Regions from separate parts of the Rhizobium sp. NLR8a genome, predicted to be linked through region 1. Evidence: predicted binding sites of a transcription regulator. Region 1 holds the regulator's gene; each other region holds the start of a gene.

Region 1 (3,208 bases):
AACGCTTTCCTGAAATTGCCGATCATCAGGCCGGTGGTTGTCGTCGCCGGTTTCTTCGGCGGCGTCTTCCTGACCTCGCTGATCGGCGGTTTTTCCACCGCCCTGTTTTCGATCGAGCATTTTCATCGCCTGACGGCTTACGGCCTGCCGGCAAACCTTGCGACGATGCCGATCATCTCCTTCATCGTCATGCCGGCCGGGCTGCTGGCGATGCTGCTCATGCCCTTCGGGCTGGATGCTCCGCTCTGGACGGTGGTCGGATTCGGCCTCGATCTGGTGATTGCGGTTGCCAAGACGGTGTCCGGCTGGGGCGGCGATATCGGCATCGGCCGCTTGCCCGCCTGGTATTTCGCAGTGGCGGTGGCAGGCTTTCTGCTGCTGACGCTGCTGCGCACCCGGCTGCGCCATGTCGGCACATCCATCATCGCCGTCTCGACACTCACCGTACTGCTGCTGCCGGCTCCCCGCCCGCCGGATCTGGTGATTTCGGAGGATGGTGGTCTGGTTGCGGTCGTTGCGGCTGAGGCAATCGCGTCCAACCGTGAAAACCCGCCGGATTTCATCTTCGACCAGTGGCAGCGAGCGCTGGTCCTGCCGACACATGTTCCACCGAAGATGCTGGATGGTCCGGCTATCCCGCCGGAAGGAGAAGACCGCCGAGTCAGGCTTTCCCGCGATCAGCAGAACGAAGCGAGCGCAGCGATGCGGGCAGCCGCAGCAGGCGGTGAAGCAAACCGGTTTTCCTGCGTCAAGAAGGCGTGGTGCACATCACGACTCGGCAATGGCCATATCGTCACCGTCATCGACAATGCCGCCTATCTCGGCCCGGCCTGCGATACGGCCGATATCGTCGTGACCTCGGTCCGCCTGCGTTTCAACAGCTGCCGTTCAGGCGGGACGCTCTTCACCGGCGAGACGCTCCGCAGGACCGGTTCCGTCGAATTGCGCTTCGCCGATGCCGGCCTGCAGGTCGCAACCGCATTCGAGGCGCTATCGCGGCCATGGATGCGCCATCGCGCCTATGATTGGCGCAAAGACAGTTTTACCGAATCCGGTCCGGCTGCTGTCAGTGATAACGGCGAATGAGGCCGACGAGCTTGCCCTGCACCTTGACGCGGTCCGGCCCGAAAATCCGGGTCTCGTAAGCCGGGTTGGCGGCTTCCAACGCGATCGAGGCGCCCTTCCGGCGGAAGCGTTTCAGCGTTGCTTCCTCGTCGTCGACGAGGGCAACGACGATGTCGCCGGGACTTGCGGTGCTGCCGTTGCGGATGATCACGGTGTCGCCGTCGAAGATGCCGGCGTCGATCATCGAATCGCCCTTGACCTCCAGCGCGTAGTGCTCACCGGAGCCAAGCATGTCCGCGGGAATGACGATGTCATGCGTGTTGTTCTGGATCGCCGAGATCGGAACGCCGGCGGCGATTCTTCCCATGACCGGCACGGAGACAGAGTTGCCGTTGTCGGCGACCGGCTTTGCGGCAGCGGGGGCGGCGACCGGCTGGGGTTTGCCGAGGCTGCCCTCGATGACGCTCGGCGAAAAACCGCGGCGCTGTTGCAGGCTGGGGTTATAGGCCTCCGGAAGCTTGATCACTTCAAGCGCCCGGGCGCGATTCGGTAGGCGGCGAATGAAGCCGCGCTCCTCGAGCGCCGTGATCAGGCGGTGAATGCCGGATTTCGAGGCGAGATCCAGGGCATCCTTCATTTCGTCGAAGGAGGGAGGGACGCCGGATTCCTTCATGCGCTCATGAATGAAAAGGAGAAGCTCCTGTTGTTTGCGCGTGAGCATCGACGTCAGACCCCTGATTGAAACAAATCCAGAACAGACACTATATGTTCCATATGTGTTCCGCAAGTAGCTAAATTTCCGTAAAACTTCGGGCCAACTCGTCGAGATTTTTAATTTCATTCGACGGGATTGGCGCACATCGCTTGCATTCGGGGAGGGGCTGTCGCACATCTTTGCCCCTTTCAGGAGGATATCATGAACGCGCATTCCGCCAAGTCGCATCCGCTGGATCACGTCGTGCTGCCGGTGGTCAATATCGATCTGGCGCGTGAGAGGCTCGGCAAGCTCGGTTTCACCGTCGCCGCCGATGGGCGCCATCCCTTCGGAACGGAGAATGCCTGCGTCTTTTTCGCCGACAAGACCTATCTGGAGCCGCTTGGCGTGGCGAGCGTCGAGGAGAGCGAGGCAGCGGCCCGCCACGGCAATGTCTTCATCGCCCGCAATCGCGCCTTCCGCTTCCGCTGCGGCGAGGAGGGATTGTCTGCGCTGGCCTTCCTCAGCGAGGATGCCGGCCTCGATCATAAGCGCTTCGTCAGCAACGGCGCGAGCGCCGGCGAGATGTTGCAATTCAGCCGGCCGATGCGGATGCCGGATGGTTCGGAGACCGTCGGCAGCTTCAAGCTGGCCTTTGCAGCTGATCTGCGCGCACCCGATTTCTTTCTCTTTACCTGCCAGCGCATCAATTCCTTCCCGACAGATCGCGCCGCGCTGGAGACGCATGCCAATGGCGTGATCGGCATTGCCGAGATCGCGCTTTGTGCGCCGGACCCGGCGGCATTCGCCGCCTTCGTCGGGCTTGCGATAGGGCAGGCGGCGGCGGAGAAAACCGGTTTCGGCGTGAATATCGCGGCATCAAATGCGAAGATCAGCCTGATGACGCCCGAAGGGCTGGAGGCCTATTTCGAGCTTGCCGTCTCATCCGCCGATCGTGGTCTGCGCGGCCGGGTAATCCTCTTCACCGTCGCCGATCTTGCCGTGACAGAAGCGCATTTGGGTGCTAACGGGATCACATTCACGCGCAAGAACAATCGCATTCTGGTGAAGTCTACGCCCGGGCAGGGTGCGCTCTTCGCCTTCGAGGAAACACGATGAGCACCGACACGAATTCCGAAGTCAGGATCGGCGAAGGCGAAGGTCAGGTCACCTTTTCCAATACCGCCCGCCTGTCGCTGATTGCCGGCCCCTGTCAGATGGAGAACCGGGACCACGCCTTCATGGTCGCCGGCACGCTGAAGGAGCTTTGCGCAAAGCTTGGCATGGGTCTTGTCTACAAAAGCTCCTTCGACAAGGCCAACCGCACCTCGCTCTCGGCCGAGCGCGGCATCGGCCTGGAAAAGGGCATGGAGGTCTTTGCCGACCTCAAGAAGGAATTCGGCTTTCCGGTCATAACCGACGTCCATACGGCCGAGCAATGCGCCGAGG
Region 2 (3,208 bases), on a different contig from region 1:
CGGACCGAGCAGATAAAGAATCTGCTTGCGCTCCTCGAGCCCCTGCGCCGCATGCCGAAAAAAGGAGACGATGCGTTCGATTGTCTCTTCCATGCCGTGAAAGCCGGCAAAGGCCGGATAAACCCGGATGGTCCTGTTCATGAAGATCCTGCCGAGGCGCGCGTCCTTGGCGGTGTCCACCATCTGTGGTTCGCCTATGGCAGCGAGCAGACGCTCGGTCGCGTTGGCATAGGCGATCGGGTCGGTTTTGCAGAGATCGAGATATTCCGACACCGACATGTCGCTTTCGCGGCGCGATTCATAACTGCGTGTGAACGCATCGAATACGGATTCACTCAGCATGGGACCTCCATTAAGGTAATGCCGCAGGCTCTAAGCCGTATAACCATCGAGATGGCCACGGCGTTCCTAAGAATCAATAGTTTCGTAGGTATATTCCACGCTGACCGGCCGTTTGTGGCAATGCACAAAATCGTGCATGCACCGGTATTTTTTTACTCCACGAAACTGTTTCTTATTGTAGTTGAGAAAAGGCTTGTCGCGATATCAGCACATTTAGCGACGTGACATGGAAGTAAAAAAGGTATGCAATAGCGCCCGTGATTCGAGCCGTAAATAATCGGCGATTGCCCGCCGGTGAGAGCCAGTCGGCTCCGACAGCGGGCAGCGAGTTCGCCGCCCGCAGAATGAAACCGGGCGAACGTCACATCCGACCGGCATATCCTACTCATGCGCCTCCTGGCTCTCAGCCGTTGAACGCCTTTTCCAGCGCAGCCACATCGATCTTGACCATGCCGAGCATGACTTCGGTGACGCGCCTTGCCCGCTCGCGATCTTCGTCGGCGATCATCTCGGAGAGCGCGCGCGGGACGATCTGCCAGGAAAGGCCCCAGCGGTCCTTCAGCCAGCCGCAGGCCTCCGGCGTGCCGCCATTGGCGAGGAAGGCATCCCATATCCGATCGATCTCCGCCTGGCTTTCCAGAAGGATCGCTATCGAAAAGGAATGGTTGAAGCTGTCGAGCGGACCGGCCTTCATCGCCAGGAAGGCTTGGTCGCCAAGCGTGAACTCGATCAGCTCGACGCTGCCGGGAGGGCCGCTCGGGGTTTCCGCCGGAAGTATGGTGGTTCGGCCGATCCTGGAATCCGGAATGATCGACACGTAGAATTCTACGGCTTCGCGTGCCTGCTCCGCGAACCAGAGATTTGAAATGACCTTGGGCATGGACAGCCTCCTTGTTGGCGAGTATCCCGGACTTCTGTCCGATGCTTCGAGGACGTCTGGTCGGCACCGGTTCCGACAGGCCGCGATCGGATTTTTTGGCCGCCCACCCCCCCGCAATAGCGGTGGCTCGGGAATGAAAGCAGAACATCTTTTCTGGTCTTTCCTTCCCGAATCACTACATTACGCGCCATGAGCAATAGTTTCGACGATATTCCCTTCTTCGACGAGGAGCCGGGCGATGTGGCGCGTAAGCCGCAGCCGTCTGTCGCAACCGCCGGAAGGCCGGCCGCCGGCGGCGGCATCGCCGCCCGCGCCATGGCGGCCCGTGACGGCGGCAAACGGCCGGACTATCTCGCCGGATTGAACCCGGAACAGACCGAAGCCGTCGAAACGCTGGAAGGCCCCGTCCTCGTGCTCGCCGGCGCCGGCACGGGAAAGACGCGCGTGCTGACGACCCGCATCGCCCATATCCTCAATACCGGCCGCGCCTTCCCGTCACAGATCCTCGCCGTCACCTTTACCAACAAGGCCGCGCGCGAGATGAAGGAGCGCATCGCCCTGCTCGTCGGCGGCGCCGTCGAAGGCATGCCGTGGCTCGGCACCTTCCACTCGATCGGCGTCAAGCTCCTGCGCCGCCATGGCGAGCTCGTCGGCCTGAGCTCCGGTTTCACCATTCTCGACACCGACGACGTCGTGCGCCTGATCAAGCAGCTGATCCAGGCCGAAGGCCTCGACGACAAGCGCTGGCCGGCAAAGCAGTTCGCCGGCATGATCGACACCTGGAAGAACAAGGGCCTCGGACCGGCCGATATTCCCGAAGGCGACGCCCGCGCCTTTGCCAATGGCCGCGGCCGCGATCTCTATTTCGCCTATCAGGCGCGCCTGTCGACGCTCAACGCCTGCGATTTCGGCGACCTGCTGATGCATCCGATCGCGATCTTCCGCAAGAATCCGGATCTTTTGAAGGAATATCACGGCCGCTTCCGCTATATCCTTGTCGACGAGTACCAGGACACCAACACTGCTCAGTACATGTGGCTGAGGCTTCTTGCCCAGCGCGCCAAGGGTGAGCCGCAGAATGTCTGCTGCGTCGGTGACGACGACCAGTCGATCTATGGCTGGCGCGGCGCGGAGGTCGACAATATCCTGCGCTTCGAGAAGGATTTCCCCGGCGCCAAGGTGATCAAGCTCGAGCGCAATTACCGATCGACCGAACATATCCTTGGCGCCGCCGCCCATCTGATCGCCCATAATGAAGGCCGCTTGGGCAAGACGTTGTTCACCGATCGCGCCGACCCAGATGACGTCAAGGTCCAGGTTCACGCCTCCTGGGACTCGGAGGAGGAGGCCCGCGCCATTGGCGAGGAGATCGAGCAACTCCAGCGCAACAAGCATCTGCTGAACGACATGGCGATCCTCGTGCGCGCCTCCTTCCAGATGCGCGAATTCGAAGATCGCTTCGTCACCCTTGGCCTCAACTACCGCGTCATTGGTGGCCCGCGCTTCTATGAGCGCCTCGAAATCCGCGATGCCCTGGCCTATTTCCGCCTGGTGGCGCAGCCGGCCGACGACCTCGCCTTCGAACGTATCATCAACACGCCGAAGCGCGGCCTCGGCGATACGACGGTGCGCGCGCTGCACGATTATGCACGCGCCCGCGACATCCCGATGCTGGCGGCCGCCGCCGACATCATCGAGACGGACGAGCTGAAGCCGAAGGCGCGAAAAGCCCTCTTCGACGTGATTCAATCTTTCCGCCGATGGCAGGAACTGCTTGAAAACACGCCACATACCGAACTTGCCGAGCAGATCCTCGAAGAGTCCGGCTATACCGACATGTGGAAGAACGACAAGAGCGCGGAAGCCCCGGGCCGCCTGGAAAACCTGAAGGAACTGATCCGCTCGATGGAAAGCTTCGAGTCAATGCGCGGCTTTCTCGAACACGTCTCCCTTGTGATGGATGCCGAGACCAACGAGAACCTCGAC
Region 3 (3,208 bases), on a different contig from region 1:
CGTCGGCGGTTTCCGGTGGGTGAAAGAGAGAAAGGTCGACGCCGTGCTGGATGACAGTGTGAGGCACTTCGAGGAAGGAGCCTGAGCGGTCACTGGTCGCGATCACCGCGTCCATGCGGCGGATCAGCCATTTCGTATAGGCGGTGTGACGGCGTTGCGCCGCCGAAGTGAAGAGCAGCTTCAGCGGCATGCGCAGGACATGGCGAAGCAGGATGCCGACGGCCATCTCATTGTTGCGGCGGGCGTGCCAGACGCGGTGACGTCGCCTGGCCGGCGGACGCCACAGCCCGAAAAGCTGCGCCCATCTCAGTTTGGCCAAGCCCTCCGGCAGGCCGGGGCCGAGCGTCGCTATGCGCATCCCAAGCCAGATCTGGCATGGGATGAGCTGAACGATGGTCGACGTGACGCCGGAGAGCCGGCGCTTGAAGTTGGGCGCGATGATCTCGACGTCACGAATATCCGGCAAGGAATGGGTCTCGTGTCTGACGGGCGATCAGCCCCAGGAAACCTGTAGGATTTCGTAGGCCTTGGAGCCGCCCGGCGCATTGACCTCGATGGAATCGCCGACTTCCTTGCCGATCAGCGCACGGGCGATCGGGGAGGAGATGGAGATGCGGCCGGCCTTGACGTCGGCTTCCTGGTCGCCAACGATCTGGTAGGTCTTTTCTTCCTCGGTGTCCTCGTCAACGAGCTTCACCTTGGCGCCGAACTTGATCTTGTCGCCGGACATTTTCGTGAGGTCGATGACCTCGGCGCGGGCCGTCAGGTCTTCCAGCTCGGTGATGCGGCCCTCATTGTGGCTCTGGGCTTCCTTGGCGGCATGGTATTCGGCATTTTCGGAAAGGTCGCCATGAGCACGGGCTTCGGCGATCGCCTCGATGATTCGGGGGCGCTCCTCCTGCTGACGCCAGCGCAGCTCTTCCTGCAGCTTGACGAAACCACCCTGTGTCATCGGTACCTTATCAACCATTTTTCTGTCCTTCACTCCTTGCGGCCGCCGTCTTGCGTCAGCACAGTCAGGCACACACAAAAGAAAACAGGTCCCGAAGAGGAACTTCGGAACCGTGCCACAATCATAGTTGCATGCTTATAGCAGATCGCCACGGCTGATTTCCAGAAAATTCGCATAAATGAAACGGATACCCGCTGGTACGTCGGGTGATGCGTGCCAAACGGGGGAGCGGCAGCCGCGCCGGGATTGACTTTGCGCCATGGAACATATAGTGAACATACTAATGAAGAAGTCGCTAACCGAACGTTTGGCCATCCTTTCCGATGCCGCAAAATACGATGCTTCCTGTGCCTCCAGCGGCACGGTGAAACGCGATTCGAGCGCAAGCGGCGGACTGGGTTCGACCGAGGGATCCGGCATCTGCCATGCCTATGCTCCGGATGGACGGTGCATTTCGCTTCTGAAGATCCTGCTCACCAATTTCTGCATCTACGACTGTGCCTATTGCGTCAATCGCTCCTCCAGCAATGTCGAGCGCGCACGCTTCACGACGGAGGAAGTCGTCTGGCTGACGCTCGAATTCTACCGACGCAACTATATCGAAGGCCTCTTCCTTTCCTCCGGCATCATTCGCTCTTCCGATTACACGATGGAGGAGATGGTCCGCATCGTCCGCGAGCTGCGGGTGACGCATAATTTCCGCGGCTATATCCATCTGAAAGCGATCCCCGAGGCGTCGCCGCATCTGATCGAGGAGGCGGGGCTTCATGCCGATCGGCTGTCGCTCAATATCGAGCTGCCGACCGACAGCGGGATTTCCCGTTTCGCGCCGGAAAAGAAGCCCGTCAATATCAGACGATCGATGGCGGATATCAGGTCGAAGATCGAGGCTGCCGATGAACCGACGCTTAAGACCGGGAAACGCCAGCGTTTCGTGCCAGCCGGCCAGAGCACGCAGATGATCGTCGGGGCGGATGGGGCCAATGACGCGACTATTCTGGCGAGCAGCGGCCGGCTCTACAGCAGCTATGGCCTGAGGCGCGTCTATTACTCCGCCTTCAGCCCCATCCCGGACTCCTCGAAAAACCTGCCGCTGATCAAGCCGCCGCTGATGCGCGAGCATCGGCTTTACCAGGCCGACTGGCTCTATCGGTTCTACGGTTTCGGCATCGAGGAGATTACTGCGAACCAGGCGGACGGCATGCTCGATCTCAATCTCGATCCGAAGCTTGCCTGGGCGCTTGCCAACCGGGGCGAATTTCCCGTCGACATCAACAAGGCCGAGCGCGAGCGGTTGCTGCGTGTGCCGGGCCTCGGCACCAAAACCGTGAAAGCGATCGTCTCTGCGCGCCGTTTTCGTCGCCTGCGGCTTGATGATCTCTCCCGACTCGGAGTTTCGATCAAGAAAGTCCAATCCTTCATCTCCGCGGAAGGCTGGTCGCCGCGACGGCTGGTCGACCGCCCGGACCTGCGCGCCGTGTTCCAGCCGCAGCATGAACAATTGTCCTTGCTGTGATGCGCCGGGTCGTGCTTGCAGGACGTGGAGATCTTGGCGAATGGCGCGATGCCGCACGCGTTTTGGCGGCAGCCGGCATCTTGCCCGAGGAGATCGACTGGCGCGAAAAAAGCGCCGAGGCCGATCTGTCGTTTCAACGGGACGCCATGCCGCCAGCGCCTGCGACAACGCGTAAGCCGATGACGGTGCCGCCCGCTTTCATCGAGCTTGCTGAGACCGTCCTCTGCCATTCCGATCCGGCGCGATTTTCTCTGCTGTACCGTCTCCTCTGGAGGCTGCAGCTGGATCGGCAACTGCTGGAGGTGACCTCCGACGAGGATGTTGTGCGGGCCAGGCTGATGGCGAAGAACATTCGGCGCGACGCGCACAAGATGACGGCCTTCGTCCGTTTCAAGGAAGTCGGCGCGGTATCGGCAGGTCGTCGGAAATTCCTCGCCTGGTTCGAGCCGGACCATCATGTCGTCAGGCGCACGGCTCCCTTTTTCCAGCGCCGTTTCAGCGACATGGACTGGCTGATCGCCACGCCCAAGGGCTCGGCGGCCTGGAACGGCGAGCGGCTGACGATTGCCGACGAGCCATGCGAAAGGCCTAATCTCACCGATGCCACGGACGAACTCTGGCGAACCTACTATGCCAGCATCTTCAACCCCGCGCGGTTGAAGGTGAAGGCGATGCAGGCGGAGATGCCGAAGAAATACTGGAAGAACCTGCCGGAGGCCGACCTCATTCCTGGCTTGATT
Region 4 (3,208 bases), on a different contig from region 1:
GCACCATGCCGGCATTGGTGAACATCAGCGTCGGGTCGTTGCGCGGCACGAGCGGACTGGACGGAACGATCTCGTGGCCGTTCTTCTTGAAATAGTCGAGGAAGGTCGACCGGATATCGTTCACGCCGCTCATTCTATGCCCTTCAATGCTGCCCGAGGCCGGTAAATACAAATCCATCGGCTTTTAACGTTCGCCTCCGCCACTGTCCAGCCGACAAACAAAACCGGCCGCATTCTGATAAGGGAATGCAGCCGGCTGAGATATCAGATCAAGTTCAAGCGCGAAAATTACATTTCCGCGGCGGCATCGCCGTCATCGGCATCCGGACCGCCATTCTGCAGGAAACGATCGGCGATCAGGCCGGCATTCTGGCGCAGCGCCAGCTCGATCTCCCGAGCGAGATCCGGATTGTCGCGCAGGAAGGTTTTGGCGTTTTCGCGGCCCTGGCCGAGACGCTGGCTGTTATAGGAGAACCAGGCGCCCGACTTCTCGACGATACCGGCCTTGACGCCGAGATCGACGAGTTCGCCTGTCTTCGACACGCCTTCGCCATACATGATGTCGAACTCGACCTGCTTGAAGGGAGGCGCCATCTTGTTCTTGACGACTTTGACGCGGGTCTGGTTGCCGACCACCTCTTCGCGCTCCTTGACCGAGCCGATGCGGCGAATGTCGAGGCGCACGGACGCATAGAATTTCAGCGCATTGCCGCCCGTCGTTGTCTCCGGCGAACCGAACATGACGCCGATCTTCATGCGGATCTGGTTGATGAAGATCACCATGCAGTTCGACTTGGAGATCGAAGCGGTCAGCTTGCGCAGCGCCTGGCTCATCAGGCGGGCTTGCATGCCCGGCAGGCTGTCGCCCATCTCGCCTTCGATTTCGGCGCGCGGCGTCAGCGCGGCGACCGAGTCGACGACGAGAACGTCGACGGCGCCGGAGCGCACCAGCGTGTCGGTGATTTCGAGCGCCTGCTCGCCGGTGTCTGGCTGCGAGATCAGAAGGTTCTGCAGATCGACGCCAAGCTTGCGGGCATAGACCGGGTCGAGCGCGTGTTCAGCATCGACGAAAGCGCAGATGCCGCCCTTCTTCTGCGATTCCGCAATGGTTTGCAGCGCAAGCGTTGTTTTGCCCGAGCTTTCCGGCCCATAGATTTCAATGATACGGCCCTTCGGCAGACCGCCGATGCCGAGGGCGATATCAAGACCAAGCGAGCCCGTCGAAACCGTCTCGATCTCGACAACGTTCTCGTTGGAACCGAGTTTCATAATCGAGCCCTTGCCGAACGACCGCTCAATCTGTGAGAGTGCCGCTTCAAGCGCCTTGCTTTTGTCCACCGATTTGTCCTCTACCAGCCGCAATGAATTCTGAGACATCCGATCCACCTTTAGGTTATTGAAGCCGCTCAAGCAATGTCGAGTTTGTACCCTATTTGTTCCATTCCCGCAATAGGCGTACAAACATTTGAAAGAAAAAGGTAAAACGGCCCGTGTTCTACATTTGTTTTATCAATGCAAAGCAACGGCTTAGGCCTTATGAGCCGGCTTTGTCGCAGCCAGGCGGACCGCTTCGATTCGCCTTTCCCGGGTTATGAGAAGCGGGTGAGTTGATGAAAAAGATTCTCGTTCTCGGCGGCGCCCATATCGACAGGCGTGGCCGCATCTCCGGCGAAACGGCGCCAGGGGCCAGCAACCCCGGCACCTGGATCGAGGAGCCGGGCGGCGGCGGTTTCAATGCGGCGCGCAACCTTGCAAGACTGGGCTTTCACGTGACGATGATCTCGCCGCGCGGCGGCGATCCCTTCGGCGAAATGGTCGGCGAAGCCGCCGATTTCGCCGGCATCGACGACCGGCCCTTCGTCTTCCTCGACCGCAAGACGCCGAGCTACACAGCGATCATCGAGAAGAACGGCGACCTCGTGATCGCCCTTGCCGACATGGATCTCTACCGCTTCTTCGTGCCGCGGCGCCTGTCCATCCGCTGGGTGCGCGAGGCCTTCGCCGCGCATGATTTCATTCTCGTCGACGCCAATCTGCCGGAAGAGACGATCGCGGCGATCGTCGCCAAGGCGAACTCCCTGGCCAAACCCGTCGCGGCCATCGCAATCTCGCCGGCCAAGGTGGTCCGGCTGAAACCCTGCATCGCGGATATCGACTATCTGTTCCTGAACGAGGCCGAAGCCGCTGCCGTTACCGGCGTGCAGCCGGAGGATTCGGGCGGTTGGCCGCCGCTCCTGAACGAGATCGGCATCAGAAACGCCGTGGTCACCCGCGGCCGGCGCGAGCTTGTTGCGATTTGCAAAGACCGCGCCGTGGCGCTGCAGCCGCCAATCGCCGACACCGTCGCCGATGTCACGGGCGCCGGCGATTCCCTTGCCGCCGGCACGCTCGCCGCCTTGATATTTGGCCTGCCGCTTGAGGAGGCCATTCGCCACGGCGCGGCGGCGGCAGCGCTCACGGTGCAGTCACGGCACGCCGTCAACGAAAATCTGACGCCGGATCTCTTGAACGAGGCACTTGCCCTTGTTCCCGAGGTCAGAATTCTACATTGAAGCGACTGAATTAAAGAGTTGAGCATGATGCCGTTCGAAAACCGCCCACGCTTTTCGGTTTCATGCTCCGCCGATCACAGGACAAGATCATGACCAAGCCCATCTCCCCTCTTCTGCCGATCGCCTATTCGAAGGAGGTCGCCAGCGCCAAGCAGCGCGGCGCACCGCTGGTGGCGCTGGAATCGACCATCATCACGCACGGCATGCCCTATCCCGGCAATATCGAAATGGCGCGCAGCGTCGAGACGATCATTCGCGAACAGGGCGCCGTGCCGGCAACGATCGCGGTCATCCACGGCACGCTGCATATCGGCCTTGAAGCTGCGCAACTGGAGCAGCTTGCCAAGGCAACTGAGGTGATGAAGGTGTCGCGGGCCGATCTCGCCTTCGCGATCGCCGAGCGCCGCACCGGCGCCACCACGGTCGCGGCGACGATGATCGCGGCGGCCCGCGCCGGCATTCGTGTCTTCGCCACAGGCGGCATCGGCGGCGTGCATCGCGGCGCCGAGGAAAGCTTCGATATATCAGCCGATCTCGAAGAGCTCGCGCGCACCGGCGTTATCGTCGTCTGCGCCGGCGCCAAGGCAATCCTCGACATTCCAAAGACGCTTGAAGTGCTGGAGACGCGCGGCGTGCCCGTGGTCACCTATGAGAGC

Evidence for each region. The regulator LexA, encoded in region 1, represses DNA repair genes until DNA is damaged. The targets are predictions, from matches to a motif close to TGTTCNNNNTGTGTTCNG.
Region 2: HJC04_RS07510 (ATP-dependent helicase) is a predicted target of LexA. The motif match lies at 1,352-1,369, and genes of this name have one in related genera.
Region 3: HJC04_RS21045 (putative DNA modification/repair radical SAM protein) is a predicted target of LexA. The motif match lies at 1,213-1,230, and genes of this name have one in related genera.
Region 4: recA (recombinase RecA) is a predicted target of LexA. The motif match lies at 1,492-1,509, and genes of this name have one in related genera.

The regions. Positions count from the first base shown of each region.
Region 1 is NZ_JABDWI010000007.1:208,486-211,693, forward strand. Features, by position in the region: gene HJC04_RS15330 (ComEC/Rec2 family competence protein) at 1-1,086, shown strand, start outside; gene lexA (transcriptional repressor LexA) at 1,067-1,786, opposite strand; gene HJC04_RS15340 (VOC family protein) at 1,982-2,878, shown strand; gene kdsA (3-deoxy-8-phosphooctulonate synthase) at 2,875-3,208, shown strand, end outside.
Region 2 is NZ_JABDWI010000003.1:354,199-357,406, forward strand. Features, by position in the region: gene HJC04_RS07500 (PrkA family serine protein kinase) at 1-342, opposite strand, end outside; gene HJC04_RS07505 (VOC family protein) at 746-1,222, opposite strand; gene HJC04_RS07510 (ATP-dependent helicase) at 1,412-3,208, shown strand, end outside.
Region 3 is NZ_JABDWI010000010.1:298,754-301,961, forward strand. Features, by position in the region: gene HJC04_RS21035 (glycosyltransferase family 4 protein) at 1-466, opposite strand, end outside; gene greA (transcription elongation factor GreA) at 494-970, opposite strand; gene HJC04_RS21045 (putative DNA modification/repair radical SAM protein) at 1,236-2,468, shown strand; gene HJC04_RS21050 (UdgX family uracil-DNA binding protein) at 2,468-3,208, shown strand, end outside.
Region 4 is NZ_JABDWI010000017.1:128,262-131,469, reverse strand. Features, by position in the region: gene alaS (alanine--tRNA ligase) at 1-133, opposite strand, end outside; gene recA (recombinase RecA) at 289-1,377, opposite strand; gene HJC04_RS28200 (carbohydrate kinase family protein) at 1,608-2,552, shown strand; gene HJC04_RS28195 (pseudouridine-5'-phosphate glycosidase) at 2,642-3,208, shown strand, end outside.